One region of the Kitasatospora sp. NPDC043950 genome, then DNA from elsewhere that is predicted to be linked to it. Evidence: riboswitches for the same ligand, from Rfam matches in the RefSeq annotation. Region 1 holds a riboswitch; the other holds the start of a gene.
What was found. A riboswitch is a leader RNA that binds a small molecule or an ion and turns the genes downstream of it on or off. The one in region 1 is predicted to bind glycine.
Positions count from the first base shown of each region.

Region 2: it holds a riboswitch for glycine, as region 1 does, so the genes downstream of both, gcvP (aminomethyl-transferring glycine dehydrogenase) here and gcvT (glycine cleavage system aminomethyltransferase GcvT) in region 1, are expected to answer to the same signal.

Region 1 covers NZ_JBWKER010000007.1:32,582-47,802, reverse strand. Annotated here, with positions in the region: partial or broken gene AC07BF_RS06875 (class I SAM-dependent methyltransferase) at 1-324, shown strand, start outside; gene AC07BF_RS06870 (TetR/AcrR family transcriptional regulator C-terminal domain-containing protein) at 593-1,336, opposite strand; gene AC07BF_RS06865 (NADPH-dependent FMN reductase) at 1,475-2,077, shown strand; gene AC07BF_RS06860 (L-serine ammonia-lyase) at 2,153-3,520, opposite strand; gene glyA (serine hydroxymethyltransferase) at 3,678-4,946, opposite strand; gene gcvH (glycine cleavage system protein GcvH) at 5,041-5,415, opposite strand; gene gcvT (glycine cleavage system aminomethyltransferase GcvT) at 5,622-6,773, opposite strand; glycine riboswitch at 6,975-7,080, opposite strand; gene AC07BF_RS06840 (enhanced serine sensitivity protein SseB C-terminal domain-containing protein) at 7,283-8,131, shown strand; gene AC07BF_RS06835 (enhanced serine sensitivity protein SseB C-terminal domain-containing protein) at 8,249-9,172, shown strand; gene AC07BF_RS06830 (ABC transporter permease) at 9,615-10,604, shown strand; gene AC07BF_RS06825 (ABC transporter substrate-binding protein) at 10,656-12,431, shown strand; gene AC07BF_RS06820 (ABC transporter permease) at 12,532-13,542, shown strand; gene AC07BF_RS06815 (ABC transporter ATP-binding protein) at 13,539-14,609, shown strand; gene AC07BF_RS06810 (ABC transporter ATP-binding protein) at 14,644-15,221, shown strand, end outside.
Region 2 covers NZ_JBWKER010000024.1:99,819-115,039, reverse strand. Annotated here, with positions in the region: gene AC07BF_RS18145 (DUF881 domain-containing protein) at 1-1,037, shown strand, start outside; gene AC07BF_RS18140 (small basic family protein) at 1,034-1,366, shown strand; gene AC07BF_RS18135 (DUF881 domain-containing protein) at 1,554-2,450, shown strand; gene AC07BF_RS18130 (FHA domain-containing protein) at 2,677-3,558, shown strand; gene ftsR (transcriptional regulator FtsR) at 3,738-4,433, shown strand; gene AC07BF_RS18120 (bifunctional nuclease family protein) at 4,567-5,043, shown strand; gene AC07BF_RS18115 (MerR family transcriptional regulator) at 5,281-5,925, shown strand; gene AC07BF_RS18110 (SanA/YdcF family protein) at 6,019-6,741, shown strand; gene AC07BF_RS18105 (DNA polymerase IV) at 6,793-8,220, shown strand; gene AC07BF_RS18100 (MFS transporter) at 8,365-9,861, opposite strand; partial or broken gene AC07BF_RS18095 (DUF2382 domain-containing protein) at 10,041-10,454, opposite strand; partial or broken gene AC07BF_RS18090 (PRC-barrel domain-containing protein) at 10,851-11,213, opposite strand; glycine riboswitch at 11,437-11,540, shown strand; glycine riboswitch at 11,542-11,673, shown strand; gene gcvP (aminomethyl-transferring glycine dehydrogenase) at 11,778-14,678, shown strand; gene AC07BF_RS18080 (DUF5999 family protein) at 14,769-14,960, opposite strand.

The DNA of each region.
Region 1 (15,221 bases):
GGAGGAGAGCCGCTTCACGCCGCTGGCCCAGGTCGTCGACGCGCTGGACGCGCACACGGTGCTGCCCTTCCCCGTCCCGCACGATTTCACGGACGGTTACCAGATCGCCTACTGGCGGCGGCCCGAGTTCTACCTCGACCCGGTCGTCCGGCCGGCTCGACCTTCGCCCAGTTGCCGCTCGCAGTGGTGCGGCCGGCGATCGCCCGCTTGCGCGCCGACCTCGAATCCGGCGCCTGGCACCGCCGCCATGCCGAACTCCTCGACCAGGAGCACATGGACTACGGGTACCGGCTGCTCATCGTGGGGGTGCTCTCCTCGGAGTAGGAAGTCGGACGGGCCGACTTTCTGCGCGCGAGGCTGGATAGCGCGTTCGCGCGGGGCCGGAGAAAATATATCGACCGGTCTACATAGGGTGCGTTCGTGGAGGGTTGGGGCGCACAGGAAGTCGGCGGGGCCGACTTCCTGCGCAGGAGGTGCGTGGGGGTGCACCGAAGAGATAGACCGGTCTGCATATTCCGCACCTGGAATGTAGACCGGTCTACATAATTTCCTCCACCTGGGGGCCGGGTCGCGCTCGGATGCCCAGGCGCGCTCAGATGCCGAGGTGGGTGGCGATGCCGGTGAGGACGCAGTCGAGGCCGGTCTCGAACTGCCAGGTGGGGTCGTCCTTGCGGGTGGCCTCGTGGAGGTAGCGCTGGTAGGTGGGGTAGCGGCCGGTGTCCATCAGGAAGGACATCCGGGGGGCGAGGCCGGCGCGGGTCTCGTCACCGTCGGACCAGCCGTGCTCGCGCTGGAGGATGCGCAGGGCGAGCTCGGCGGCGACGGAGCCGTGGACGTAGCCGGTGACGGTGCGGAAGACCGCCATGGTGGTGTCGGCGTCCAGGCCGTGGTCGGCGAGGGCGGCGAAGGCGCGTTCGGGGATGGCGAGCTGGTTGGGGGTGAGGGGGACGGCGCCGGCGCGGACGACCCACGGGTGGGCCAGGTTCATGGCGCGCAGGTGGAGCGCCAGGGTGCGCATGGTGTCGCGCCAGCCGCTGGAGGGAGTGTCCAGGGAGAGTTCGCCGTAGACGAAGTCGACCATCAGGTCGATGAGTTCGTCCTTGCCGGAGACGTACCGGTAGGCGGCCATCGGGGCGACGCCGAGGGTGGTGGCGAGTCGGCGCATGGTGACGGCGTCGAGGCCTTCGGCGTCGGCGATCGCGATCGCGGCCTCGGCGATCCGCTGCGGGGTGAGGGTGGTGCGCGGCGCGGGGGCCGGGCGGGCGAGGCGCTCCCAGAGCGAGGCCTGGGGCTTGGTCTGGTCGTCGTCCCCGGTGGGGGCCTGCTGGGCGGGCATGACGGCGGGCTCCTTCCGGCTGGGGTTCCCACCGTACCACCGGCGTGTACGGCGTATCGGGAGTAGACGGCGTACGCGCCGATGTGTACGTTGCATCCGGAAGATACGTTGTACACATCGTCCCGGAGGGGGATGTTCATGGCCAAGGACGTTTCGGAGAAGAGCCTGAAGGTCGCGGTCGTCGTCGGCAGCACTCGGAGCGGCCGGTTCGCGCCCGTCGTCGCCGACTGGCTGCTCGGCCACCTCGGCGCGCGCGGCGACATGACCGCCGACCTGATCGATCTGGTCGAGACCCCGCTGCCGACCACCTTCCCGTCCTTCGGTGGTGAACTGGAGCCGGGCGCAGCCGAGTTGCTCGCTGCCGTCACGCCCCGGCTGGAGGCTGCCGACGCCTTCGTGGTCGTCACACCCGAGTACAACCACAGCTTCCCGGCCCCGCTGAAGAACGCCATCGACTGGCACAACAGCCAGTGGCACGGCAAGCCGGTCGGCTTCGTCTCCTACGGCGGCCTCTCCGGCGGTCTGCGCGCCGTCGAGCAACTGCGAGTGGTGCTCGCCGAGTTGAACGCCATGACGATTCGCAACACGGTCAGCTTCCACGGCGCCGCCCAGTGCTTCGGCGTCGACGGCAAGCCGCTCGACCCGGCCGCCGACGCCGCCGCCAAGGCCATGCTCGACCAACTCGCCTGGTGGGCGGAGGCGTTGCGGGACGCCCGGCGCGTCCGCCCGTTCGCGGCCTGAGCAGGCGCCTCGGGACGCCCCGGAACGCCGAGAGCCCCCGGACGGGTCCGGGGGCTCAGGCGACAGCGGGTGTGATCAGCACTCGATGACGTTGACGGCGAGGCCGCCGCGCGAGGTCTCCTTGTACTTGATCTTCATGTCGGCGCCGGTCTCCTTCATCGTCTTGATCGCCTTGTCGAGCGAGACGTGGTGCCGGCCGTCGCCGCGCAGGGCCATCCGGGCGGCGGTGACGGCCTTGACGGAGGCCATGCCGTTGCGCTCGATGCAGGGGATCTGGACGAGCCCGCCGACCGGGTCGCAGGTGAGGCCGAGGTTGTGCTCGATGCCGATCTCGGCGGCGTTCTCGACCTGTTCGGGGGTGCCGCCGAGGACCTCGGCGAGGCCGCCGGCGGCCATCGAGCAGGCGGAGCCGACCTCGCCCTGGCAGCCGACCTCGGCGCCGGAGATGGAGGCGTTCTCCTTGAAGAGCATGCCGATGGCGCCGGCCGCGAGGAGGAAGCGGACGATGCCGTCCTCGTCGGCGCCCGGGATGAAGTTCAGGTAGTAGTGCAGGACGGCGGGGATGATCCCGGCCGCGCCGTTGGTCGGAGCGGTGACCACCCGGCGGCCGGAGGCGTTCTCCTCGTTGACCGCCATCGCGTAGAGGGTCACCCACTCCATCGCGTTGGCCGGGCCGATGCCCTCGGCGCGCATCGCGCGGGCGGCGGCGGCGGCGCGGCGGCGGACCTTGAGGCCACCGGGCAGGATCCCCTCGCGGGACATGCCGGCCCGCACGCACTCCTGCATGACCTGCCAGATCTCCAGCAGCCCGGTCCGGATCTCCTCCTCGGAGCGCCAGGCCTTCTCGTTCTCCAGCATCAGGCCGGAGATCGACAGCCCGGTCTCCCGGGTGAGCCGCAGCAGCTCCTCGCCGGTGCGGAAGGGGTAGCGCAGCGCGGTGTCGTCGGGCTTGACCCGGTCCGCGCCGATGGCGTCCTCGTCGACGACGAAGCCGCCGCCGACCGAGTAGTAGGTCTTCTCCAGCAGCGTGGAGCCGTCCGCCGCGTACGCCCAGATGGTCATGCCGTTGGCGTGGTACGGCAGCGAGCGGCGGCGGTGCAGGACCACCTGGGTGCCCGGGTCGAAGTCGATGGGGTGGGTGCCGAGGAGGTTGAGCCGCTTCTCGGTGGTGATCCGCTCGACGTCCTTGTCCGCCTGGTCGACGTCGACCGTGCGGGGGGAGTTGTTCTCCAGGCCGAGCAGGACGGCCTTCGGGGTGCCGTGGCCGTGGCCGGTGGCGCCCAGCGAGCCGTACAGCTCGGCGCGCACGCTCGCCACCTCGGCGAGCAGGTCCTCGGACCGCAGGCGCCGGGCGAACATCCGGGCGGCACGCATCGGGCCGACGGTGTGGGAGCTCGACGGGCCGATGCCGATGGAGAAGAGGTCGAAGACGCTGAGGGCCACGGGGGACGTCCTTGTCTGTCTCGTGGAAGGACTGGCGGGCGGGGGACGACACGGGTCGGGGCACCGCGCGCACTGTCCAGTGTGCGCGGTCCCCCGGGATCCCAGGTGCCGTGGCGGGGTGAGGCCGGTCACCCCGCCCGAACGATCACCGCGGTGATCAGAGGTTCGGGTAGAGCGGGTACTTCTCGGCCAGCGCGGTGACGCGGGCCTTGAGCGCGGTGGCGGCGTCCTCGTCGAAGGCGGGCTTGAGCGCCTCGGCGATGATGTCGGCGACCTCGCGGAAGTCCTCGGCCTGGAAGCCGCGGGTGGCGAGCGCGGGGGTGCCGATGCGCAGGCCGGAGGTGACCATCGGCGGCCGCGGGTCGTTCGGGACGGCGTTGCGGTTGACCGTGATGCCGACCTCGTGCAGGCGGTCCTCGGCCTGCTGGCCGTCGAGCTGGCTGTTGCGCAGGTCGACCAGGACCAGGTGCACGTCGGTGCCGCCGGACAGCACCGAGGCGCCGGCCTCGGCGACGTCGGCCTGGAGCAGGCGCTCGGCGAGGATCTTGGCGCCCTCCAGGGTGCGCTGCTGGCGCTCCTTGAACTCCTCGGACGCGGCGACCTTGAAGGCGACGGCCTTGCCGGCGATCACGTGCTCCAGCGGGCCGCCCTGCTGGCCGGGGAACACCGCGGAGTTGATCTTCTTGGCGTACTCGGCCTTGGACAGGATGACACCGCCGCGCGGGCCGCCCAGGGTCTTGTGGGTGGTGGTGGTGACCACGTCCGCGTACGGCACCGGGTTGGGGTGCAGGCCGGCGGCGACCAGGCCGGCGAAGTGCGCCATGTCCACCATCAGCAGCGCGCCGACCTCGTCGGCGACCCGGCGGAACGCGGCGAAGTCCAGCTGGCGCGGGTAGGCGGACCAGCCGGCGATGATCAGCTTCGGCTGGTGCTCCTTGGCCAGGCGCTCGACCTCGGCCATGTCGACCTGGCCGGTCTTCTCGTCCACGTGGTACGCGGCCACGTTGTAGAGCTTGCCGGAGAAGTTGATCTTCATGCCGTGGGTCAGGTGACCGCCGTGGGCCAGGTCCAGGCCCAGGATGGTGTCGCCCGGCTTGATCAGCGCGAACATCGCGGCGGCGTTGGCCTGCGCGCCCGAGTGCGGCTGGACGTTGGCGTGCTCGGCGCCGAACAGGGCCTTGATGCGGTCGATCGCGATCTGCTCGACCACGTCGACGTGCTCGCAGCCGCCGTAGTAGCGGCGGCCGGGGTAGCCCTCGGCGTACTTGTTGGTGAGCACCGAGCCCTGGGCCTCCATGACCGCCACCGGGGCGAAGTTCTCGGAGGCGATCATCTCCAGGGTGGTCTGCTGGCGGTGCAGCTCGGCGTCGACCGCGGCGGCGATCTCCGGGTCGAGGGAGTGCAGGGACTGGTTCAGAACCGTCATGGTGTGGTCTTCCCGGGAGGAGAGAGACGGGAGCGGAGAAGGGGGGAGCCTGGCGGGGCGGCCGCCGCGCTGCGACCGCCCCGTCACGAGCGGGTCAGCCGCCGATGAAGGCGGTGTACTCGTCCGCGCTGAGCAGCTCGTCGGTGGACTCCACCTGGACCTTGAACAGCCAGCCGCCCTCGAACGGGGCGCTGTTGACCAGGCTGTTGTCGTCCAGGACGTCCTGGTTGATCTCGACGATCTTCCCGGTCACCGGGGAGAACAGGTCGCTGACCGACTTGGTGGACTCCAGCTCGCCACAGGACTCGCCCGCGGTCACGTCGGCGCCGACCTCGGGCAGCTGCACGTAGACGATGTCACCGAGCGCGTCGGCCGCGTGGGCGGTGATGCCGACCGTGGAGACACCGCCCTCGACGGCGGTCAGCCACTCGTGCTCCTTGGTGTACTGCAGGTGCTGGGGGTTGCTCATGGCGTCATTCTCCAGGATGGGAAGCGGGTACGACGAAGCGGGCCGCCGCACGGACGGCTTCGACGCGGATCAGGCGTGGTTCGGTCATGGGCCAGGCCTGGTTCGGGCATGGGCCAGGCCTGGATCAGGCGTGGCTCAAGCCCGGGTCGGGCATGGTGCAGGCCCGGGTCCACGGGGTCTACGGGGTCTACGGGGAGGGCGGGGCCTCAGCGGCCGCGCTTGTAGAACGGCAGCGCCACGACCTCGACCGGCTCGTGCTTGCCGCGCACGTCCACCGCGACGGCGGTGCCGGGGGCGGCGTGGGCCGCGTCCACGTAGGCGATCGCGATCGGCCGGCCCAGGGTCGGGGACGGGGCGCCCGAGGTGATCCGGCCGATCGGGGCGCCGTCGGCGGAGACCACGGTGTACTCGGCGCGCGGGACGCGCTTGCCCTCGGAGACCAGGCCGACCAGCACCCGCGGCGGGTTGGCCTCGGCCTCGGCGGCGGCCTTCTCCAGCGCCTTGCGGCCGACGAAGGTGCCCTCGTTGGTGGTCTTGTCGAAGCGCACGACCCGGCCCAGGCCCGCGTCGAACGGGGTCAGGTCGGTGGAGAGCTCGTGCCCGTACAGCGGCATGCCGGCCTCCAGGCGCAGCGTGTCGCGGCACGACAGGCCGCACGGGACCAGGCCGCGGCCCTCGCCGGCGGCGGTCAGCGCCTGCCAGACCCCCTCGGCGTCGCCCGGGTTGCAGAAGATCTCGAAGCCGTCCTCGCCGGTGTAGCCGGTCCGGGCGAGCAGCACGTCGCGGCCGGCGACCTGGGCCGGGAGGATCGCGTAGTACTTCAGGCCGGGCAGGTCGGCGTCGGTGGTCCCGGCCAGGATCGCGGTGGCCTCCGGGCCCTGGACGGCGATCAGCGCGTAGGTGTCGCGGTCGTCCGTGACGACGGCGTCGAAGCCCTTGGCGCGGGCGATCAGCTCGTCCAGCACCAGCTGGGCGTTGGAGGCGTTGGCGACGACCAGGAAGGCGTCCTCGCGCAGGCGGTAGACGATCAGGTCGTCCAGGATGCCGCCGTCCTCGGCGCAGATCATGGTGTAGCGGGCGCGCAGCACGCCCAGCGCGGAGACGAAGCCGACCAGCGCGTGGTCCAGCATCTCGCCGGCCTGCTGGCCGGTGACGGTGATCTCGCCCATGTGGGAGAGGTCGAACAGTCCGGCCCGGGTGCGGACGGCGAGGTGTTCCTCGCGCTCGCTGCCGTAGCGCAGCGGCATGTCCCAGCCGGCGAAGTCGGTCATGGTCGCGCCGAGGGCGCGGTGCAGCGCGTCGAGCGCGGTGAGGCGGAGGGACGACATGGCCTGGAACTCCTCGGTCTGGGCACTCATGGGTGCACGCGCCGGAACCGGACCCGCTCGGGGGCCGACCCTGCGCGCGGGCATGCGGCGGCGTGGGTCTCCCCATCTGTCGTCGAACCTGAGAGCTTCACCGCCCACCTGCCCGCAGCTGTTTCCAGCATCCAGGACAGCATGGTGGCTTGCACCGTGGGTGGGCGCGCGACAGGGCCGTGCGCCACTTTCCAGATGTGCCTAACCCGTGCGGTAAGGGGGCCTGAGAGATTCCGGGGAGGAGTTGCTCCTTCGGCGCCGGCTGTGCCGCCTGACGGGGCACTCCGGGCTCTCCCGCGCGGGTTCGAGCGGCCGGTATGGAGTTGTCGGTCCGCCGGCGCGCCGCGCCGTCGAACGCGCACATCATGGCACGTCCGCGCCGACGACGGGAGAGGGGACCCGGTCACACCGCGCCACCGCGAACCGGCGCCCCCGGGGCGTGCGCCCTAGACTGCTGCGCGTCGGCGCAGCAGAGGGCGGCCGACCGGCAGAGGGCGGATCAGGCGCGCATGGGGTACCCGGTGGAGCAGCAGCAGGGGTGGGGCGGGCCGGAGTCGGCGCCGCCGGGCGGCGGGTGGCCGGCCAACGAGCTGGAGCAGGTGCTGACCGCCGCGCTGGGCGATCCGGGTGCGACGCCGCGGGTGATCGAGGTGCTGGCCCGCAGCCAGGTGTGGATCCCGCTGCCGGCCGGCGGCGACCCGCGGGGGCCCGCGCTGGACCTGCCGACCATCGAGCTGGCCGGCGAGCCGTACGTGCCGGTGTTCTCCTCGCAGGAGGTGTTCCTGCGGCAGGCGCCGGGGATGGCCTTCGCGGTGGCGCCGGTCTGGGAGTTCGCCCGCGGGCTGCCGCTGGGCGTGGGCATCGCGGTCAACCCGGAGGCGGCGGTGGGCATCCCGGTGCCGCCGCAGGGTGTGGCGGAGCTGCGGCGCGGCCCGCGCGAGGAGCGCCTGGCCGACCAGGAGCAGAGCCAGAGTCAGAACCAGAACCAGAACCAGAACCAGGGACAGGGCCCGGAGGCGCCGACCGGTGGCCGGGTGGCGCTGCGCGAGCCGGTGCCGGGGGAGGACCCGGAGCACTTCCTGGCCGCCTGCCGGGCCGAACTGTCCGCCCTGCCCGGAGTGTTGACCGCGCGCCGGGCGCTCGCCAGCATCGAGGGCGAGCCGACCGTGATGTTCGTGGGCGTCCAGCTGGACCAGACGGCCCCGGCCGACCCGGGTGCGGTGAACGAGGCGCTCGGCCGCGCGCTGGGAACCGCGCCGCTGCCGGGGGGCGTCCACCTCGTACTGCTCGATCTCGCCGATGACCCGGTGGTCGAGTGGCTGCTCACCCGGGTACTCCCTTTCTACGCGCGGGGTTGAGCGGGGTTCGTATCGGAGGCACGTCGCCGTGGCGGTGGCCGGTGCCGCGCCATAGGGTGCGTGCAGACGGCCGACGGGTCGGCAGGCTTGAGGAAAGAGGCGCGGCGAGGTGGGCGCATGAGTGCGGGAGCGGTAGCGGGCGGTGCACCGGGGCCCTGGGGCCAGGCACCCGCCGGGCGCCCCGGAGCGGATCCGGGCGCGCTGGAGCGCGCCCTGCGCGAGGTCGCGCCGGAGCGCTACGAGGCGTACGAGCAACTGCTGCACGCACTGGCCGACGGCCAGGTCTGGATGCTGCTGTGGCACGGTGCGCCGGGCAGCGCTGACGCCCAGTACGGGAACATGGAGATCAGCGGCCACGGCTACGCGCCGGCCGTCACCTCGTCCGAGCAGTTGGCGTCGTCCGGCTGGGCGCGGGCCCACGAGGTCATCTCCGGGCGGGAGATCGCCGCTTCGCTGTACCGGACCCGCTGGGGCCTGTGGCTCAACCCGCACGCGCCCGGCGGCGGGGTCGGGGTGCCCTGGGCGGACCTGCGGCGGATCGCCGCGGGCCTGGAGCGGCTGCCGGCCGGGCCGTTGAAGCTGAGCGAGCCGCAGCTGAACGCCCAGCCGTTCTTCGCGCTGCTGGAGCGGCAGGCCGGTGAGGTGCGCGCGGTGCGGGCGCTGCGCCGGGCCTGGGTGCAGCCGGCCGTGGGGGAGCCGTACCTGGCGATCGGCCTGGAGCTGTACGAGAGTTCACCGCCGGCGGTGGAGGCCGTGCGGGCGCTGATGCAGCGGGCGATCGCGGTGGCCCCGGAGGGGCTGGCGGTGTCCACGGTGGCGATGGCGGACGAGTACGACCCGGTGGCGCTGTGGATGCGGGCCCATTCGCGCCCGTTCTTCGACCGGGAGGCGGGGCGGCCGCCGACCGGCCCGTACCCGCCGGTGCCGCCTCCGCCGTACCCCGCGCAGCAGGGGCCGGGCTACGGCTACGGCACGCAGCAGCCCGCGCAGGGCTGGACCGGGCAGCCGCAGCAGCCGTGGCTCGGATACCCGGGGCGCTGACAACCAAAACCTTTTTCCAGAAGCCGACTTGATCTTGCATCAGGTCGGCTTCGGTGCTTTCCGGACGAACTTCCGGCCGTTACCGTCGATCATCTTGACATGCCAGTTACAGCCGTGTGAAGAGGGATATGCCGAAGACGGAGGAGGTGCATGCGCACAGATCACAGTTGGGCATCTGTCGGTTGTCAGGGCTGGCGCAAGCCAGTTCGGATGGCAGAGAGTTCTGCGCAACGCACCGCGCGTACTGGGAACCCCACGAAGGTGAACGCGCACGCCGACCGCCAGAACCACGCGAAGCCCATCCCGCGTTGGGGCAGTACCCGTGCACGACGTACTGCCGCGAACACCCGTTCCAAGCACCTCCGCACGTCCGCAGCCGTACCGCCGAACCGGTGACCGGCGCCCGTGGGCCGGCCACCGTCGGCGAGGGGACCAACTGACCATGACCGCACCCATCGCAACCACCGGGAACGAACCGGAGGCACCCGCCCCCGCGAGCCCGGCCAAGAAGATCGAGGGCCGCTCCCTCGGCCAGATCGCCTGGACCCGCTTCAAGCGCGACAAACTCGCCGTCGCCGGCGGCGTCGTGGTGATCCTGCTGATCCTGCTGGCCGTACTGGCCAAGCCCATCGAGGCCCTGTTCGGCCTCGACCCCGACGCCCTGAACCAGGACCTGCTCGACGCCAACCTGGGCGGCATCCCGCTCGGTGACTGGGGCGGGATGAGCTGGGACCACCCGCTCGGCGTCGACCCGCTCCAGGGCCGCGACCTGCTCTCCCGCGTGATCGAGGGCTCCTGGGTCTCCCTGCTGGTCGCCTTCGGCGCGACCCTGTTGTCGAACACGATCGGCACCGTGCTCGGTGTCATGGCCGGCTACTACGGCGGCTGGGTGGACACCGTGATCAGCCGCGTCATGGACGTCTTCCTCGCCTTCCCGCTGCTGCTCTTCGCCATCGCGATCTCGACCTCGCTGCAGGGCGGCGCGTTCGGCCTGCACGGCCTCCCGCTGCACATCATGGTGCTGATCTTCGTGATCGGCTTCTTCAACTGGCCCTACATGGGCCGGATCGTGCGCGGACAGACGCTGTCGCTGCGCGAGCGGGAGTTCGTCCACGCGGCCCGCAGCCTGGGCGCCCGCGGCCCGTTCATCCTGTTCAAGGAACTGCTGCCGAACCTGGTCGGTCCGATCCTGGTCTACTCGACCCTGCTGATCCCGACCAACATCCTCTTCGAGGCGGGCCTCAGCTTCCTCGGCGTCGGCATCCAGCCGCCGCAGGCCTCCTGGGGCGGGATCCTCCAGGACGCGATCAAGTACTACCAGGTGGACCCCCAGTACATGGTGGTCCCCGGTCTGGCGATCTTCCTCACCGTGCTCGCCTTCAACCTGCTCGGCGACGGGCTGCGTGACGCCCTCGATCCCAAGAGCAACTGACGCAACGTCAGGCCCTCCCTCCTTCCCATCCTCAAGGGGTTGATCTCACCCATGCGCAGGTCCCGTACCGTCGCCCTGACCGCGGCGGCAGCCGCCGCGGTCCTGATCGTGACCGGCTGCACCTCCGGCAGCAAGGGCTCCGGCTCGTCCTCCTCCGCCAGCGGCAGCAGCGCCGGTGGCGGCGGTGCCGACGCCGCCACCAAGGGCATCGTCAACGCCTCGGACAAGAAGGGCGGGACGGTCACCTACGAGATGAAGGGCGCCCCGGACTCCTTCGACCCGGGCAACACGTACTACGCCTACATCTACAACTTCTCGCGCCTGTACGGGCGTCCGCTGACCACCTTCGCCCCGGGCGCCGGCTCGAACGGCAACAAGCTGGTCCCGGACCTCGCCGAGAGCCTGGGCAAGGTCAGCGCGGACGGCCTGACCTGGACGTACAAGCTGCGCGCGGGCCTGAAGTTCGACGACGGCACCCCGATCAGCTCGAAGGACGTCAAGTACGCCGTCGAGCGCTCCAACTTCGCGCCGGACGTGAACTCCAACGGCCCCACCTACTTCCACGACCTGCTGGTCGACAACGAGACCCCGTACCAGGGCCCGTACAAGGACAAGACCGGCGGCCTGAACTCGATCGAGACGCCGGACGACCAGACCATCGTCTTCCACCTGAAGCAGCCGTTCGCGGACTTCGACTACCTGGTCGGCTCCCCGCAGACCGTCCCGGTCCCGCAGGCCAAGGACGACGGCGCCGGCTACGTGAAGCACGTGGTCGCCTCGGGTGCCTACAAGTTCGAGTCCTACGAGGACGGCAAGCAGCTCACCCTGGTGCCGAACACCAACTGGGACCCGAGCACCGACCCGATCCGCAAGCAGCTCGCGGACAAGATCGTGGTCCGGATGGGCATGGAGCAGTCCACCATCGACAAGGACCTGATCGCGGGCAACGCCCAGGTGGACCTGGTCGGCAGCGGCGTCGACCCGCAGACCCAGGCGCAGATCCTGCAGAACCAGAAGCTCAAGGCGAACACCGACAACGCCTACGGCGGCCGCCTGGCGTACGTCGCGATCAACACCAAGGTCGCGCCGTTCGACAACCTGGAGTGCCGCAAGGCCGTCCAGTACGCGATCGACAAGGTCTCCGTGCAGACCACGCTCGGCGGCCCGATCCGCGGCCAGATCGCCAACACGGTGATCCCGCCGGACGTCCCGGGCCACCAGGACTTCAACACCTGGGCGACCAACGGCAACAAGGGTGACGAGGCCAAGGCCAAGGACGCCCTCAAGGCCTGCGGCAAGCCCGACGGGTTCAGCACGGTGATCACCGCCCGCACCGAGCGCGACCCGGAGGTCCAGGCCGCGACCGCGATCCAGGCCGCGCTGAAGAAGATCAACATCAACGTCGAGATCCAGAAGTACGCGCAGGGCAAGTACTTCTCGGACGCCGCCGGTGTCCCGCAGTTCACCCAGGACCACAACATCGGTCTGATGATGATGCAGTGGAGCGCCGACTGGCCGACCGGCTACGGCTTCCTGCAGCAGATCTCCGACGGCCGCGCCATCAAGGCCTCCGGCAACAGCAACCTGGCCCAGCTCAACGACCCCGAGGTCAACAAGCTGCTCGACGACGCCATCACCAACACCGACCAGTCGGCGCGCGAGAAGATCTACGGCCAGATCGACAAGAAGATCATGGACCAGGCGGTCTACGTCCCGCTGACCTACTTCAAGGTCTTCCTGTACCGCCCGGACAGCGCCACCAACCTGGCGTCCACCTCGGGCTTCTCGGGTGAGTACGACTACCTGAACATCGGCACCACCAAGTAAAGAGCCTGGCTCCACATCCCTGAAGGCAGGTGAAGGCAGCGGCCGCCCGCCGCCGTCCGGAAGACCCCGGACGGCGGCGGGCCGCCGGAGCCGCCCAACTGTGTTTGCCTACATCATCCGCAGGATCTTCGCGGCCGTCGTGCTGCTGCTGGTGGTCAGCGCTGTCACCTTCGCGATCTTCTTCCTGCTCCCGCGCATCGCCGGCGAGACCACCGACCAACTGGCCACGCAGTACGTCGGGAAGAACCCCTCCCCCGAGGCGATCGCCGCGGTCAAGAAGAACCTCGGGTTCGACCAGCCGCTGTACACCCAGTACTGGAACTTCCTCAAGGGCCTGGTCAGCGGCGCCGAGTACAAGTTCGGCCCGGACCCGGTCACCTGCCACGTACCGTGCTTCGGCTACTCCTTCAAGAACCACCTGGAGGTCTGGCCCGAGCTGATCAAGCGCGTCCCGATCACCCTCTCGCTCGCCGTCGGCGCGGCCGTGCTCTGGCTGGTCTCCGGCGTCGCCACCGGCGTCGTCTCCGCGCTCAAGCCGCGCTCGGTCTTCGACCGGATCGCCATGGGCATCTCCCTCGCCGGCGTCTCGCTGCCGGTCTTCTTCACCGGCGCGGTGCTGCTCGCCCTGTTCAGCTACGAGTGGCCGATCCTGGACAACCTCCAGTACGTCGACTTCGCCGACGACCCGCTGATGTGGGCCCGCAACCTGATCCTCCCGTGGATCTCGCTGGCCTTCCTCTACTCCGCGCTCTACGCCCGGCTCACCCGCGCCGGAATGCTGGAGACCATGAGCGAGGACTACATCCGCACCGCCCGGGCCAAGGGCCTGGTCGAGCGCAAGGTCGTCGCCCGGCACGGACTGCGCGCCGCGCTGACACCCGTCATCACCATCTTCGGCATGGACCTCGGCCTGCTCCTCGGCGGCGCCCTCATCACCGAGCAGGTCTTCTCGCTCCAGGGCGTCGGCGCCTTCGCCGTCCAGGCGATCGCCGACAACGACCTGCCCAAGATCCTCGGCGTCACCCTGCTCGCCGCCTTCTTCATCGTCGCCTGCAACCTCGTGGTCGACCTCCTGTACGCACTCGTCGACCCCCGGGTGAGGCTCTCGTGACCGAGCTCCAGAAGACCGAGGCGGTCGCCGCCCAGGCCCCGTCCGGCGACCCCTTCCTCTCCGTCCGCGACCTGCGGATCCACTTCGACACCGACGACGGCCTGGTCCGCTCGGTGGACGGGGTCAGCTTCGACCTGCACAAGGGCCGCACCCTCGGCATCGTCGGCGAGTCCGGCTCCGGCAAGTCCGTCACCTCGCTCGGCATCATGGGCCTGCACCGCACCAAGCGGGCCCGGATCACCGGCGAGATCCGGCTGGACGGCGAGGACCTGATCGCGGCGGGCCCCGAACGGGTGCGCCAACTGCGCGGCCGCGAGATGGCGATGATCTTCCAGGACCCGCTGACCGCGATGCACCCCTACTACACCGTCGGCGCGCAGATCGTCGAGGCGTACCGGGTGCACCACCCCCAGGCATCCAAGAAGCAGGCCCGGGCCCGCGCGGTCGAGATGCTCGACCGGGTCGGCATCCCGCAGCCCGACCGCCGGGTGGACGACTACCCGCACCAGTTCTCCGGCGGCATGCGCCAGCGCGCCATGATCGCCATGGCGCTGGTCAACGACCCCTCGCTGCTGATCGCCGACGAGCCCACCACCGCCCTGGACGTCACCGTCCAGGCGCAGATCCTGGACCTCATCCGCGACCTCCAGGACGAGTTCGGCTCGGCCGTCATCATCATCACCCACGACCTCGGGGTGGTCGCCGAACTGGCCGACGACATCCTGGTCATGTACGGCGGCAAGTGCATCGAGCGCGGCCCCGCCGAGACCCTCTTCGACGCGCCCGAACACCCCTACACCTGGGGCCTGCTGGGCTCCATGCCGCGCCTGGACCGCGAACTCCAGGACCGCCTCGTCCCGGTCAAGGGCACCCCGCCCAGCCTGATCAACGTGCCGTCCGGCTGCGCCTTCCACCCGCGCTGCCCGTACGCCGACCGGACCGGCGGGCGCTCCGCGAGCGAGCTCCCGGTGCTGGCCGAAGCCTCGCCCGGCCACTACGCGGCCTGCCACCTCCCGGCCGCCGAACGGCACCGCATCTTCGCCGAAGAGATCGCGCCCCGGCTGTGAGCCCGGCCTCGTACCACCTTTCTGGAGAGAACCGATGACGGACACTCAGGCAGCCACGGCCACCGCGCCCGCGCCCGCCCCCGACCGCGAGCCGCTGCTCCGGGTGACCGGCCTGACCCGGCACTTCCCGATCCGAGGCGGACTGCTGCGCCGCCAGACCGGTGCGGTGCGGGCCGTCGACGGCATCGACTTCACCGTCAACGCCGGTGAGACGCTCGGGGTCGTCGGCGAGTCCGGCTGCGGCAAGTCGACGATGGGCCGACTGGTCACCCGGCTCGACGAACCGACCGGCGGGAAGGTCGAGTTCGAGGGCACCGACATCACCCACCTGGGCGTCGGCGCGATGCGGCCGCTGCGCCGCGACATCCAGATGATCTTCCAGGACCCGTACTCCTCGCTCAACCCGCGGCACACCGTCGGCACCATCGTCGGCGCGCCGTTCCGGTTGCAGAAGGTGGAGCCCGAGGGTGGCACCAAGAAGGCCGTCCAGGAACTGCTGGAACTGTGCGGGCTCAGCCCCGAGCACTACAACCGCTACCCGCACGAGTTCTCCGGCGGCCAGCGCCAGCGCATCGGCATCGCCCGGGCACTCGCCCTCCGGCCGAAGATGAT
Region 2 (15,221 bases), on a different contig from region 1:
CGATGTCCCTGCTGACCAACGTCATGGACCACAGCCTCGACGAGGGCTACGCCGAGGCGGCCGCAGCGCGGGGCGGAGACCACGACAGCCGGATACCCAGGACGGCCCGAGGCCTGCTCACGCTGGCCGCCGGGCTGGCGTTGGTCGGGGTCGTGGTGACGGTCGGCGCGGTGAACGCGCACAAGGCGGAGCCGACGCTGGCCAAGGAACGGGACGCGCTGATCCACCGGATCAACGACACCAACGGCTCGGCCGACCACCTCCAGCAGCAGGTCCAGGACCTGCGGCGCAAGGTCGAGAGCACGCAGCAGCAGGCGCTCGCCACGGGCGACGGCGACCAGGGAGGTCTGACCGGCGCGGTGGGCCTGGGCGAGGTCGCGGGGCCGGGCGTCAAGCTGGTCCTGGAGGACGCGGCGGGGACCGGCGGCGGGGGAAACGTCGACCCGCGGGCCGGGCAGGGCTTCTCCAACAGCGGCCGGCTGCGGGACCGCGACCTCCAGCTGGTGGTGAACGGCCTGTGGGGATCCGGTGCGGAAGCCGTGGCGATCAACGGTCAGCGGCTCACCGCGCTCTCGGCGATCCGGGCTGCGGGAGAGGCGGTGCTGGTGGACAACCGACCGCTCGTCCCGCCGTACAACATCCAGGCGATCGGAGATGGGCCGAAGCTGCTCACCGCCTTCGAGAACGACATGGCCGGGCAGTACCTGCGGCTGCTCCAGGAGAAGTACGGCATCAAGTCGACCATGTCCGCGCAGAAGAGCCTGACGCTGCCGGCCGCGGTGGGCGTGACGCTGCGGACCGCCCAGCCGGTCACGCCCGAGCCCTCGCCCCCGGCGTCCCCGTCGGCGGCTTCGGTCACCCCGACGCCGTCACCCACCGACGGAACCTCCGGGAGCCCGAGCGCGTCCGTTTCACCGTCTGCGGGCAGCACCGGTCGGCGTACGCCGAGCGGGTCCGCGAAGACCACGACAGCCCACTCGTCCACGACGGCCCCGACCGGGTCGTCGTCCGCAGGGACAGGAGCAGCTAGACCGTGATTGCCGTACTGGGTCTCGTGATCGGGGTGGTCGTCGGACTCTTCGTCCAGCCCGAGGTGCCGGACGCCGTCGTGCCGTACCTGCCGATCGCGGTGGTGGCGGCGCTGGATGCCGTGTTCGGCGGCGTCCGGGCGATGCTGGACGGGATCTTCAACGACAAGGTGTTCATCGTCTCGTTCCTGTCGAACGTGGTGGTCGCGGCACTGATCGTCTTCCTCGGTGACCAGCTGGGCGTCGGCTCGCAGCTGTCCACGGGTGTGGTCGTCGTCCTCGGCATCCGCATCTTCTCCAACGCGGCCGCGATTCGGCGCCATGTCTTCCGCGCCTGAGCCGGGCCGCGGGGCGGCGGAGGAGCACGCGGACGGCGGCGGGAAGGCGTCGGAGCGGGCTGCCGAGGCGCCGGGGCCGGAGTCGGCGGCCGAGGCGGGCCCGGTCGAGCCGGTGGACGGGGCCGGGGAGGTCCAGCGCGCCGAACCGGCCGAGGAGCCGGGGAGGGCCGAGGGGCCCGTAGCGGCGGTGGGGGAGCCCGAGGAACAGGCTGCGGCGAAGTCTGACGCTAAGCCTGAGCTTGATGCGGAGGCGGCGCCCACGCCCGCGGTGCGGCTCGCGAAGGCCGCAGCGCCTGCGCCCGAGCCTGCGTCTGAGCCCGAGCCTGAGCCCGTGGTGGAGCCGGCCGCCCTGGACCGCGGTGCGGGACGGCGGCGCCTCAAGGCAGCCCTGTGGCCGCCGCGGATGTCGCGCGGGCAGCTGGTGGTGGCGCTGCTGCTGTTCTCGCTCGGTCTGGGGCTGGCGATCCAGGTGCGGTCGACCAACGACCACCACAGCCAGCTCCGCGGGGCCCGCCAGGAGGACCTGGTGCGCATCCTCGACGAACTGGACAGCCGTCAGCAGCGTCTTCAGCAGGAGAAGGCGGAGTTGGAGCAGTCCCTGGCCAAGTTGGAGAACAGTTCCAACCAGGCCAAGGAGGCCCAGGAGCAGACCAGGAAGAAGGCGACGGAGCTCGGCGTGCTCGCCGGTACCGTCAAAGCCACTGGTCCGGGCATCGTACTCACGGTCGATGATCCCCAAGGGCAGGTGAAGGCAGATATGCTGCTGGACACCCTGCAAGAACTTCGAGCGGCAGGGGCGGAGGCGATTCAGATCAACGATGTGCGCGTGGTGGTCAACACCTACTTCACCGACGTGTCGGGCGGCGGGGTGCAGATCGACGGGAAGAAGGTCTCGCAGCCCTATCGGTTCACCGTCGTGGGGAACCCGCAGGATCTGACACCCGCGCTGAACATCCCGGGGGGTGTCGTCCGTACTCTGGAGAGTCACCAGGCGCGGGCGACGATCACCCAGCAGCAGAAGGTGGTCGTGGACGCCCTCGTGGATCTGAAGACGCCGCAGTACGCCAAGCCGGCTTCGAAGTGACGGGGCGCCCGACGAACGGCCCGTCACCTGCGGGCGGCACCCGGTGCGGGGCGCCGCCGTCGCGTGGGCGAGACTGGGTCGTACCAGCACGCACCGGAGCACCAACAGCAGTACCAACCGTCGGAGTACCACTCCAGCAGGCCCGATCCGCAACCGGGCCCGCAGTCTGTCCGAGGTTCTCACCCTGCCCCGCGGGCGGGTCTGTCACACGCAAGGGGATTCGCCCGTGAGTTTCTTCTCGAAGTTGTTCGGTCGTAACAAGGGCCGTGGCGCGGCCTCCGTCGAGGCGCCGACCGCGCGGCACCGCCGGCCCGAGGACGAGGCCGCCGTGCCGGGCATGCGCCCCGCTCCAGAGGGGGCGCCGTACGCCGAGCAGCAGCTGTTCCGGGACGGCGCCGCCGCCCAGTACGCAGGGAATCCGGTGGGCTACGGCGCGTCGGTTGACCCTTCCGGCGACCCGCGCATAGGTTTCCAGTCAGGACCCTCAACCTCTGGTGGAGGGTTTGCCCCCGATCCGTACGCCGGGCACAACCCGTCGGGTGTGCCGCGCCAGGAGGCTGTGAACATGGCTGGCCCCACTCCGTGCCCCAGGTGCGGCAACCAGAACCCGTCATCGGCCCGGTTCTGCTCCAACTGCGGTACGGCCCTGCGCGGTGGCCTGCTTCCGGAGGGGGCGGCGGAGACCACGTCGACCATCTCCATCTCCGGCCTGGAGTCGTACGACCCCAACACCACGACCGGCACCGGCGCGACGCCGGCCCTGTCGGCCGAGGTGCTGTCGGCGATCGACGCGCTGCCGCCGGGCTCGGCCCTGCTGATCGTCCAGCGCGGTCCGAACTCGGGCAGCCGCTTCCTGCTGGACTCGGACGTCACCACGGCCGGCCGTCACCCGCAGGGCGACATCTTCCTGGACGACGTCACGGTCTCGCGGCGCCACGTGGAGTTCCGTCGGACGCAGGCCGGGTTCAGCGTCGCGGACGTCGGCAGCCTCAACGGCACCTACGTCAACCGGGAGCGGATCGACGAGGTGTCGCTGAACAACGGTGACGAGGTGCAGATCGGGAAGTACCGGCTGGTGTTCTTCGCCGGCCACAACCGGGGGTACTGAACCCAACGTCGGTAGGAGCCCGAGTGAGTACGAATACCCCTTCATCTTCTCTCGGGGCGGCCACCCCCGCATCGTCCGGTCCGCACGCGGACCGCGGCGCGCGCGGGGTGGTCGCGGGCCCCAGGCAGCCGGTCCGCCCGGACCGGCCGGGTGGGCGGCGGCGCGGCGGTGACGAGCTGCTGAGCATCGGCGCGGTGTTGACCTTCCTGCGCGACGACTTCCCCGAGGTCACCATCTCCAAGATCAGGTTCCTGGAGGCGGAGGGGCTGGTCGAGCCGCAGCGCACGCCCTCGGGGTACCGCAAGTTCAGCCCGGCCGACGTCGAGCGGCTGGCCTACGTCCTGCGGATGCAGCGTGACCACTACCTGCCGCTGCGGGTGATCCGCGAGCACCTGGACGCCATCGAGCGCGGTGAGGCACCGCCCGCGCTGCCGCCCTCCGCCGACACCCGACCCGGGCCGGTGGAGGAAGCGGACCGGGAGCTGGGGGCCTCGGCCGACGTCCCGTCCGGAGTCCGGCTGGGGCGTGCCGAACTGCTGGCGGCCGCCGAGTCCGGTGAGCGCGAGCTGTCCGAATGGGAGTCCTACGGTCTGGTCGCGCCCGGTCCGGACGGCGGGTACGACGGCGAGGCGCTGCAGGTGGCCCGGCTGGTCGCGGAACTCGGCCGGTACGGGCTGGAACCGCGGCACCTGCGGGCCATGAAGGCCGCGGCGGATCGGGAGATCGCGCTGGTGGAACAGGTGGTGGCGCCACTGCGCCGGCACCGGAACCCGCAGACCAGGGCCCATGCCGAGGCCACCGCGCGGGAGCTGGCGACACTGTCCGTGCGGCTGCACGCGGCGATGGTCCAGGCCGGTCTGCGCAGCCGCGGATAGCGTCCCCGTGGGATTCCCGCGGGGCTCCTGCGGGGTGGCTGTCCAGACCCCGGGCGGTCGGCGTGCACCGCGCTGACCAGCGGCGTCGGCCCTGCGCTTTCATATCCGGGGCCTGAGCCATAGGGTTGCCTGTGTGAATGAGCTCGACGTCGTGGGTGTCCGAGTGGAGATGCCTTCCAACCAGCCGATCGTGCTGCTGCGGGAGGTCGGGGGCGATCGGTACCTGCCGATCTGGATCGGTCCCGGCGAGGCGACCGCGATCGCCTTCGCCCAGCAGGGCATGACGCCGGTCCGCCCGCTGACGCACGACCTGTTCAAGGACGTCCTGGAGGCGCTCGGGCAGCAGCTCACCGAGGTCCGGATCACCGACCTGCGGGAGGGCGTCTTCTACGCCGAGCTGGTCTTCACCGGCGGGGTCGAGGTGAGCGCCCGGCCGTCCGACGCGATAGCGCTGGCCCTGCGCACCGGCACGCCGATCTACGGGAGCGAGGAGGTGCTCGCCGAGGCGGGCATCGCGATCCCGGACGAGCAGGAGGACGAGGTCGAGAAGTTCCGCGAGTTCCTCGACCAGGTGTCGCCCGAGGACTTCGGGGGCAGCGGTCCGCAGTAGTGCGAACCGGATTTCCCTACAGGTCAGGCCGTTGTTTGGCTTGCCGTTTTGCCAAAAACCGTCGACCTACCCACACTAGGGGCACGAAAAACCACTCTCCTGAGTGATGTGGTTTGGCTGGCCCGGCGTGGCGATCGTTGACGGGTCATAGGGGACTGCCTACCGTCAGGAGTGGCTGTCCGGGTGACCGATGCCCGCAGTTCGGGTTGCCCGCAGCACCAGTGGACGGAGGCAGGCATGAGCAGCACCGGCGATGACACGGCCGTGGGAGGCCTGTGTGCCGTGCACCTGCCGCGCACCGCTCGCACCGTGACGGACCTGCCCCGGGTGGGCAGGTTCCCGGCCGTGCAGCCCGGTCAGCCCGCCATCGAGCGGCTGGCCCCGACGTCCGAACTGATCGGCTACCGCGGTCCGACGGCCTGCGCGGCGGCCGGCATCACGTACCGCCAGCTGGACTACTGGGCCCGGACCGGACTGCTGGAGCCCAGCGTCCGTTCGGCGTACCCGGCCACCAGCCAGCGGCTCTACAGCTTCCGCGACATCCTGCTGCTGAAGATCGTGAAGCGGCTGCTCGACGCGGGCGTCTCGCTGCAGAACATCCGGGTGGCGGTCGCCCATCTGCAGGCGGCCGAGCAGGGCGACCTGGCCGGGATGACGCTGATGTGCGACGGCGCGACGGTGTACGAGTGCACCACGCCGCAGCAGGTGGTGGACCTGCTGAAGGGCGGTCAGGGCGTGTTCGGCATCGCGGTCGGAGCGGTCTGGCGGGAGCTGGAGCTGACGCTCGGGCGGCTGCACGCGGAGCGCACCGACACCGGCGAGACGCTGGTCGGCCACGACCCGTCCGACGAGCTGGCCCAGCGGCGCAACCGGGCGGTCTGAACGCAGAACTGACGAGGCCGCGGGCCCGGACGGGGAACCGTCCGGGCCCGCGGCCTCGTCGTTGCGCCTGGTGAGGCGATCGAGGGAGGACACGTGGGGTTCGGCACCGGGATAGCGGGTCTGCTGCGGCGTCGGGGCGGGCTGCTGAAGGTCCGGTTTCGGCGGCGGTCCGTGCAGCGCAGGGCCTTCCAGACGGCGACGGTGCTCTGCTCGCTGGCGCTGGCGCCGAGCGCGTGGCTGTGGTGCTCGGCCGGGGACCGGGTCGGCACGGTGGCCGGCGTGCCGTCCGCGCCGGTCGCGGTGGTCTTCGGCGCCGGGCTGGACCAGGGCAAGCCATCGCCGTACCTGGAGCACCGGCTGAGCGCGGCGCTGGACCTGTACCGGGCGGGGAAGGTGCAGGCGATCCTGGTGACCGGCGACAACGGCCGGGACAGCTACGACGAGCCGGACGCGATGCGGACGTACCTGATCGAGCACGGGGTGCCGGCGGTCCGGGTGGTGGGCGACTACGCGGGCTTCGACACCTGGAACTCCTGCACCCGGGCCCGGCGGGTCTTCGGGGTGGAGCGGGCGGTGCTGGTCAGCCAGGACTTCCACGTCCGCCGGGCGCTGGCCCTGTGCGAGGCGGCGGGCATCGACGCGTACGCGGTCGGGGTGCCGGAACCGCACGACGGCACCTGGCTGTACGGCGGGCTGCGGGAGATCCCCGGGGCAGGCAAGGCGGCGGTCAACGCCTGGCTGCGGCCGGACCCGCTGTTCCTCGGCCCCCGGGAGGACGGCATCCCGAAGGCGCTGGCGGACGCCGCGCAGCGCTAGGGCCTGCCCGGGTTCGTACGCATTGTCGGACCCCTGCGGGATGATCGGCGGGTGCGATCACTGCCGAGCATCATCCACCTCGACATGGACGCCTTCTTCGCGGCGGTGGAGCAGGCGGCCAAGCCGAGCCTGCGCGGCAAACCGGTGGTCGTCGGCGGGCTCGGCGGGCGCGGGGTGGTCTCCACCGCCTCGTACGAGGCGCGGAGGTTCGGGGTGCACTCGGCGATGCCGATGGCGCAGGCGCGCCGGCTCTGCCCCAACGCGGCCTTTCTGAGCGGCCGGTTCGAGGCCTACAGGCAGGTCAGCGAGCTCGTGATGGGTCTGCTGCGCGAGCTGTCGCCGCTGGTGCAGCCGCTCAGCCTGGACGAGGCCTTCGTCGACCTGGAGGCCGGCCGCTACGGTCCGGTGCTGGCGGAGTCCGACCACGAGACCGGGGAGCGGCTGGTGCTCGCCCTGGCGGAGGACCTGCGGGCGGACATCCAGCGGCGCACCGGGCTGACCGGGTCGGTCGGGGCGGCCGGATCCAAGCTGATGGCGAAGATCGCCTCCGAGCAGGCCAAACCGGACGGGCTGGTGCTGATCGAACCCGGGCAGGAACGGGCCGTGCTCGGCCCGATGCCGGTCCGGGCGCTGCCCGGGATCGGGCCGGCCACCGAACAGGTGCTGCGGCGGGCCGGACTGAACACCGTGGCGGACCTCGCCGAGGCGGGGGAGGGCGAACTGGTGCAGCTGCTCGGGCGGGCGCACGGCGCGGGTGTGCACCAGATGTCGATAGGGCTGGACGACCGGCCGGTGGTGGCCGACCAGGACGCCAAGTCGGTCTCGGTGGAGGACACCTTCGAGGTGGACCTCGCCGACCGGGAGCGGGTGCTGCGCGAGGTGGAGGTGCTGGCCGCCCGGTGCGTGCGGCGGCTGCGCGCGGCCGGGCGCTCGGGGCGGACGGTGGTGCTCAAGGTCCGGCGGTTCGACTTCTCGACGCTGACCCGTTCGGAGACGCTGCGCGGGCCCACCGACGACGAGGCGGTGGTCATCGAGACGGCGCGTCGGCTGGCCTCCCAGGTGGACATCACCGGCGGGGTGCGGCTGCTCGGGGTGGGGGTCGCCCAGCTGGCCGACTACACCCAGGAGGACTTGTTCGCGCAGGCCCTGCGGGAGGAGGCGGCCGAGCACGCGGAGGCGGAGGTCGAGACGGCCGAGGAGGAACCGGAGGCGGTCGCGCCGCGCCGCTGGATGCCCGGGCAGGACGTCCGCCATACCGAGCTGGGGCCCGGGTGGGTGCAGGGCAGCGGTGTCGGGCGGGTCACCGTGCGGTTCGAGACGCCGTGGAGCGGGCCGGGGCGCATCCGGACCTTCGCGGTGGACGATCCGGCGCTGGAACCGGCCCGTCCGCTGCCGCTGTGGGGGGCCGAGGGGCCGGAGGAGACGGGGGCGCCCGGGGAGAGGGAGGCGCCGGAGGAGACGGGGGCGCCGGGGGTGTGAAACGCGAAGCGGCCCCGACCGGTGGGGGGAGTACCGGTTGGGGCCGCATACCGTGCCGGACTTCGTGCGGTCGTGATGCCCTCGCGACCGTCCGAAGGCCGGGCCGCCGCGCCCTGTCCCTGAGCGCGGCGGCCGGACGCCTGGTCAGGCGTCGGTCTTGGCCAGCTCGGGGCTGGAGTTCCGCTCGGCCGTGCCGCCCGAGGCGACGACGGTGGCGGCCGGCTTGACGCCGCGGATCAGGAACGGGACGACGCCGGCGACGGCGCAGACGACGGCCGCGGCCCAGAACGCGTGCTTGTAGGCGTCCAGCGTGGGCAGCAGCAGCGGGATCTGCGGCGGCAGCTTCATGGTGTCGCCGGTCAGGATGGCGGCCATCACGGCGGTGCCGATCGCGCCACCGACGGTGCGCAGCACGGCGTTCATGCCGTTGGCGATGCCGCTCTGCTCCACCGGGACGGCGCCGTTGATGTAGGCCGGCATCGCGGAGAACGCCAGGCCGATGCCGAGGCCGAAGATCGCCGAGGAGGTGTAGATGTCGCCCTCGTGGCTGTGCCGCACGGCCAGGTAGGCCATCGCGACGGCACCCAGGACGCCACCGAGGACCAGCGGCAGGCGCGGGCCGCGGCGGGCGATCAGCATCGCGCCGACCGGAGCCGCCACCATCGAGCCGATCGCGGACGGCAGCAGCAGCAGACCGGCATGCAGGACGGTCGCGGTGAAGCCGTAGTGGGTGAGCTTCTCCGGGGTCTGGGCGAAGTTGCTGATCACCATGAACGAGCCGTACATGCCGAAGCCGATCAGCAGGCCGGCCAGGTTGGTGAAGGCGACGGCCGGACGGGACATCATCTTCATGTCCACCAGGGGGTGCGCGACCTTGGTCTCGATGACCCCCCAGATCAGGGCGACGACGGCGGCCACGGCGAACAGGCCGAGGGTCTTGGTCGAGGTCCAGCCCCAGTGGTTGCCCTGGCTGACCGCGACGAGCAGCGCGGAGAGCCAGCCGGCCAGGGTGAGGGCGCCGAGCGGGTCGGCGCCGCCCTCCTTGTCGGTGACCGGGTCGGACGGGACGCGGAACGCGACCAGGGCGACCGCGATCAGGCCGAAGACCAGGCCCATCCAGAAGATCGACTTGTAGCTCCAGTGCTCCAGCAGGAGACCGGTCGCGACCAGGCCGAGGCCGGAGCCGACACCCATCGAGGCGCTGATGGCGGCGACGCCGCCGGTCACCTTCTGCTTGGGCAGCTCGTCGCGGACGATGCTGATCGCCAGCGGGAGCACGCCACCGCCGGCGCCCTGAAGGACGCGGGCGACGACCAGCCAGGTGAAGGAGTGGGTGCTGACCGCCAGTGCCGAGCCGGCGACCAGACCGGCCAGCGAGATCAGCAGCATCGGCTTACGGCCCCGGAGGTCGCCGAAGCGGCCCAGCAGGGGAGTCAGCACGGCGGCGGAGAGCAGGTTGGCGGTCATGAGCCAGGTGACGCTGGACGCGGAGACGCTCAGTTCCTTGGCCAGCGAGGGCAGGATCGGGACGACCGCGGTCTGCACCACGCTGAACGACAGCATCGCCAGGATGAGGGCCGGCAGGACCCGGGCGCTGCTCTGCTTCTCGGCCGCGGTGGTGGGCTGTGGTGCCTCACTCACGGTTGCTTCCTCCCGTACATAGTGAATGAACTGAAGTAACCATGCCGGGAGATACTTCAGAGTGTCAAATATCCATTGGTGACGCTTTGGCAAAATCGAAGGATTCCGGCCGGGCGGCGACCGGGACGAGGCATGCCGAGGGCCCCGGACCGATGGGTCCGGGGCCCTGGGGCGAGGGGTCAGGCGAACGGGCGCAGCACGGCCGGGCGGGGGGCCTCGGCCGCCGGCGTGGCCACCGGGGTCGCCGGGGCGGCGGCGGTGTTGTCGTGGATCTCGACGTGCTCGCGGCGCAGCTCGTCCCGGATCACCTCCTCGGCGGTGTAGCGCTCCACCACCAGGCGGACCCGCTCGATCGGGGTGAGGTACTTGCGGACCACCGGGCGCTCCTCGCGCAGGGTGACCTCCTCCACCGCCTCGGCGATCTCCTTCTCGGTGAGCGAGGCGCGCTCGGCCTTGCTCACCGGCATCCGCTCCACCCGGACGCGCTCGCGGACCACCGGGACGCGGCGCTCGACCTGCTCGCTGGTCACGTACTTGCGCAGCTTCGCGGTGCCCACGATGTGCCAGTCCGTGGTGATGTCCAGGCGCTCCTCGCGGCAGGTGATCTCCACCGGGCCGTTGGGGGACGACGGGGCCGGACCGGTCGAGCGCTCCGAGGCCGGCGGGGCCACGGCCGAGTTCGTGGTCGCGGTGGTCGTCACGATCGGGGCGGGTTGCGGCTTGGGCTCGGTCGTCGTGGGGGCGGCCGCGGGTGCGGGGGTGTTGAGGGTCCGCACGCTGACCTCCGTCGCGGTGCCGGTGGGGTCGGCAGGGGTGGTGGTCGGGGCGGGGTCGAGGGAGTGGAAGGCGATGGGCTTCACGGGCTCGGCCGCCGAGGTGGTGCCGAAGTCGAGGTCGGGGCGCGCGGGTCGGCCGCCGTCCCGGCCGACCGGGCGGTCACTCTCGTGGCCGGCCGGCCGGTCACCCTCACGACTGACGGGCCGGTCGCCGTCCCGACCGACCGGGCGGTCACTGTCCCGGCCGACCGGGCGGCCGTTCGCCGGGGTGTCCAGGCCGTAGTAGCGGTAGAGCTGGAGCTCCTGGGCGGGCGACAGGTGCTGGCCGACGCCGAAGTCCGGCGACTCCTTCACCAGCGACTTGTCGTACGGCACCCGGAGCTCGTCGCCGGAGAACTCGCTGGTGGTGAGCGGGACGAAGGCGTCCCGGCCGAAGATGCCGGTCCGGACGGCTGCCCACTCCGGCTGGCCGGTGGCGTCGTCCAGGTAGACCTCGTCGACCGTGCCGATCTTGTCTCCGTTGCGGTCGACCGCCTTGTGGCCGATGAGGTCCCGGGGATCGATATCGGTTTGCACTCTTTCCTCCAGTGCGCTGCGCCTGCGGAACTCCCGCAGGACCGTGGCCGGAGCACCCGTTCCGCCTGCCACTTCACACCAAAGGCCATGAATCGGACGGGCGCGACCGGGGTGCGCCGGACGGGCTCCGGGCTGGACCGTCCGGGGGACGCGCGTAGACCCCGAGCGACCCGACGCGACCGTGATCAGGGGGCCTGCCGCTGGTACCCTGGGCGGCGACCGCCGAGCCCGCTCGGGAGAGTCCCCGGCCACGGAAAGCGCTGGTCGGGGCGCCGAAGGAGCAACTCCTCCCCGGAATCTCTCAGGCATCCGTACCGTGTGGGGTAGGTCACTCTGGAAAGCAGGGCAGGACCGTCGGCAGGGAGTCGACGGGCACCACCCTCACCGACGGTGCAAGCCGGCGGCGTGCCCACAGCGCGCCGTGCGGGTGAAGCTCTCAGGTCCCGATGACAGAGGGGGAGGCCTGTCGGGTTCGCCCGCCCGGGTCGAGCCGCTGTCCGCAGCGGCTCCGGCCGGTCGGCGTGCGCACCCCCGCCGGTCCGTGACCAGGAGGCCTCGACCACCATGAACGCCCAGCCGAACGCGGGACGCCCCACCGGCGCCTCGACCCTCACCGAGCTTGAGCTGGCCAGCCCCTTCGAGAACCGCCACATCGGCCCCGACGACGCCGCGCAGCAGAAGATGCTGGCGTCCATCGGCTACGGCTCGCTGGACGAACTCGCCGCCACCGCCGTTCCCGAGGCGATCCGCTCCATCACCGGCCTGGACCTGCCCGGCGGCCGCAGCGAGGCGCAGGTGCTCGCCGAACTGCGCGAGCTGGCGAGCCGCAACCAGGTGCTCCAGCCGATGATCGGCCTGGGCTACTACGGCACCTTCACCCCGCCGGTGATCCTGCGCAACGTCATGGAGAACCCGGCCTGGTACACCGCCTACACGCCGTACCAGCCGGAGATCTCCCAGGGCCGCCTGGAGGCGCTGCTCAACTTCCAGACCCTGGTCTCCGACCTGACCGGCCTGCCGACCTCCGGCTCCTCGCTGCTCGACGAGGGCACGGCGGCCGCCGAGGCGATGGCGCTCGCCCGCCGCGTCACCAAGGTTAAGGGCGGCGTCTTCCTGGTCGACGCCGAGACCCTGCCGCAGACCACCGCGGTGATCAACACCCGCGCGGTGCCGACCGGTGTCGAGGTCGTCGTCGCCGACCTGTCCGAGGGCATCCCGGCCGAGATCGCCGAGCGCGGCGTCTTCGGCGTGCTGCTCCAGTACCCGGGCGCCACCGGTGTGGTCCGCGACCTCACCCCGGTCATCGAGCAGGCGCACGGCCTCGGAGCGATCGTCGCGGTCGCCGCCGACCTGCTGGCGCTGACCCTGCTCGCCTCGCCGGGCTCGCTCGGCGCCGACATCGCCTGCGGCACCTCGCAGCGCTTCGGCGTGCCGATGGGCTTCGGCGGCCCGCACGCCGGCTACCTGTCGGTGCGCGCCGAGTACGCCCGCTCGCTGCCCGGCCGCCTGGTCGGCGTCTCGGTCGACGCCGACGGCAACCGCGCCTACCGCCTGGCGCTGCAGACCCGCGAGCAGCACATCCGCCGCGAGAAGGCCACCAGCAACATCTGCACCGCCCAGGTGCTGCTCGCCGTCATGGCCTCGATGTACGCCGTCTACCACGGTCCGGACGGCCTGGCCGACATCGCCCGCCGCACCCACCGCTACGCCGCCGCCCTCGCCGAGGGCCTGCGGGCCGGCGGCGTCGAGCTGCTGCACGGCGAGTTCTTCGACACCGTCACCGCCGTCGTCCCGGGCCGTGCCGCCGAGATCGCGGCCGCCGCCCGCGCCAACGGCGTCAACGTCCACCAGGACGGCGCGGACCGGATCTCGGTCTCCACCGACGAGACCACCACCCGCGAGCACCTCGCCGCCGTCTGGGCCGCGTTCGGCGTCCCCGCGGTCGAGGTCGCCGAGGGCGCCGACGCGCTGCCGGCCGCGCTGCTGCGCCAGGACGAGTACCTGACCCACCCGGTCTTCCACAGCCACCGCTCGGAGACCGCCATGCTGCGCTACCTGCGCCGCCTGTCGGACCGGGACTACGCGCTGGACCGCGGCATGATCCCGCTGGGCTCCTGCACCATGAAGCTCAACGCGACCACCGAGATGGAGGCCGTCACCTGGCCGGAGTTCGGCCAGCTGCACCCCTTCGCGCCGATCGAGCAGGCCCAGGGCTACCTCAGCCTGATCCGCGAGTTGGAGCGCCAGCTGGTCGAGGTGACCGGCTACGACGCCGTCTCGATCCAGCCGAACGCGGGCTCGCAGGGCGAGCTGGCCGGCCTGCTGGCCGTCCGCGCCTACCACCACGCCAACGGCGACACCCAGCGCGACGTCTGCCTGATCCCGTCCTCCGCGCACGGCACCAACGCGGCCTCCGCGGTGATGGCCGGCATGCGCGTGGTCGTGGTGAAGACCCTGGTCGACGGTGACGTGGACGTCGAGGACCTGAAGGCCAAGATCGAGCAGCACCGGGACAGCCTCTCCGTGCTGATGGTCACCTACCCCTCCACCCACGGCGTGTACGAGACCCAGATCACCGACATCTGCGCCCTGGTGCACGAGGCCGGCGGCCAGGTGTACGTGGACGGCGCCAACCTGAACGCCCTGGTCGGCCTCGCCAAGCCGGGCAAGTTCGGCGCGGACGTCTCGCACCTGAACCTGCACAAGACCTTCTGCATCCCGCACGGCGGCGGCGGCCCGGGCGTCGGCCCGGTCGCGGTGCGCGCCCACCTGGCGCCGTACCTGCCGAACCACCCGCTGCAGCCGGAGGCCGGTCCGGCCACCGGAGTCGGCCCGATCTCGGCGGCGCCGTGGGGCTCGGCGGCCATCCTGCCGATCTCCTGGGCGTACGTCCGGCTGATGGGCGGCGAGGGCCTCAAGCGCGCGACCCAGGTCGCGGTGCTGAACGCCAACTACATCGCCAAGCGGCTGGCACCGCACTTCCCGGTGCTCTACACCGGCCCCGGCGGGCTGGTCGCGCACGAGTGCATCATCGACCTGCGCCCGCTGACCAAGGAGACGGGCGTGACGGTGGACGACATCGCCAAGCGCCTGATCGACTACGGCTTCCACGCGCCGACGATGTCCTTCCCGGTGGCCGGCACGCTGATGATCGAGCCGACCGAGTCCGAGGACCTGCACGAGATCGACCGGTTCTGCGACGCGATGATCGAGATCCGGGCCGAGATCGACAAGGTCGGCTCGGGCGAGTGGGCGGCCGCGGACAACCCGCTGCGCAACGCCCCGCACACCGCCGCCGAGCTGGCCGGCGACTGGGCGCACGGCTACTCGCGGCAGGAGGCGGTCTTCCCGGCGGGCGTGAACCCGGCGGACAAGTACTGGCCGCCGGTCAGCCGGATCGACGGCGCGTACGGCGACCGCAACCTGGTCTGCTCCTGCCCGCCGCTGGAGGAGTACGGCGTCTGATCCGGACCGGACGTACGGCAGGGCCCCGACGGCACGTACCGTCGGGCCCCTGCCCGTTGTCGTCGTTCGGCGGCTGCCCCGCCGGTGCGGTCAGGCCGCGCGGGCGACGGGGCGGCGCGGCGCGATCACCCGGCCGTCGGGCAGCAGCTCTCCGGTGTCCTCGAACAGCACGACGCCGTTGCAGAGCAGGCTCCAGCCCTGCTCCGGGTGGCAGGCCACCGTGACGGCCGCCTCGCGGTCCTCGGACTCGGCCGACGGGCACTCAGGACGGTGCTGGCACATACGTACCCTCGCTTCGCTCTGCGATCCTCCCCCGTGGTGCGGCCGCCGGCGGAGCCGTCGGGAGCCGCCGCGGTAGCCGGATCCTGTCCGCGCGCCGACCAGGTGTGGACCGGCGCTCAAGTGGGTAGGACAGGTGGTCCTTCCACGCTGGTTCCCAGTGTCGGCATCTACGGTCGCGCGCGCAGGGATTTCGTGACATGCGCCACAACTCCCGGGTAGAGATCACCCGTTCAGGCGGGTCCGGCGGGAAACGGCGCACCG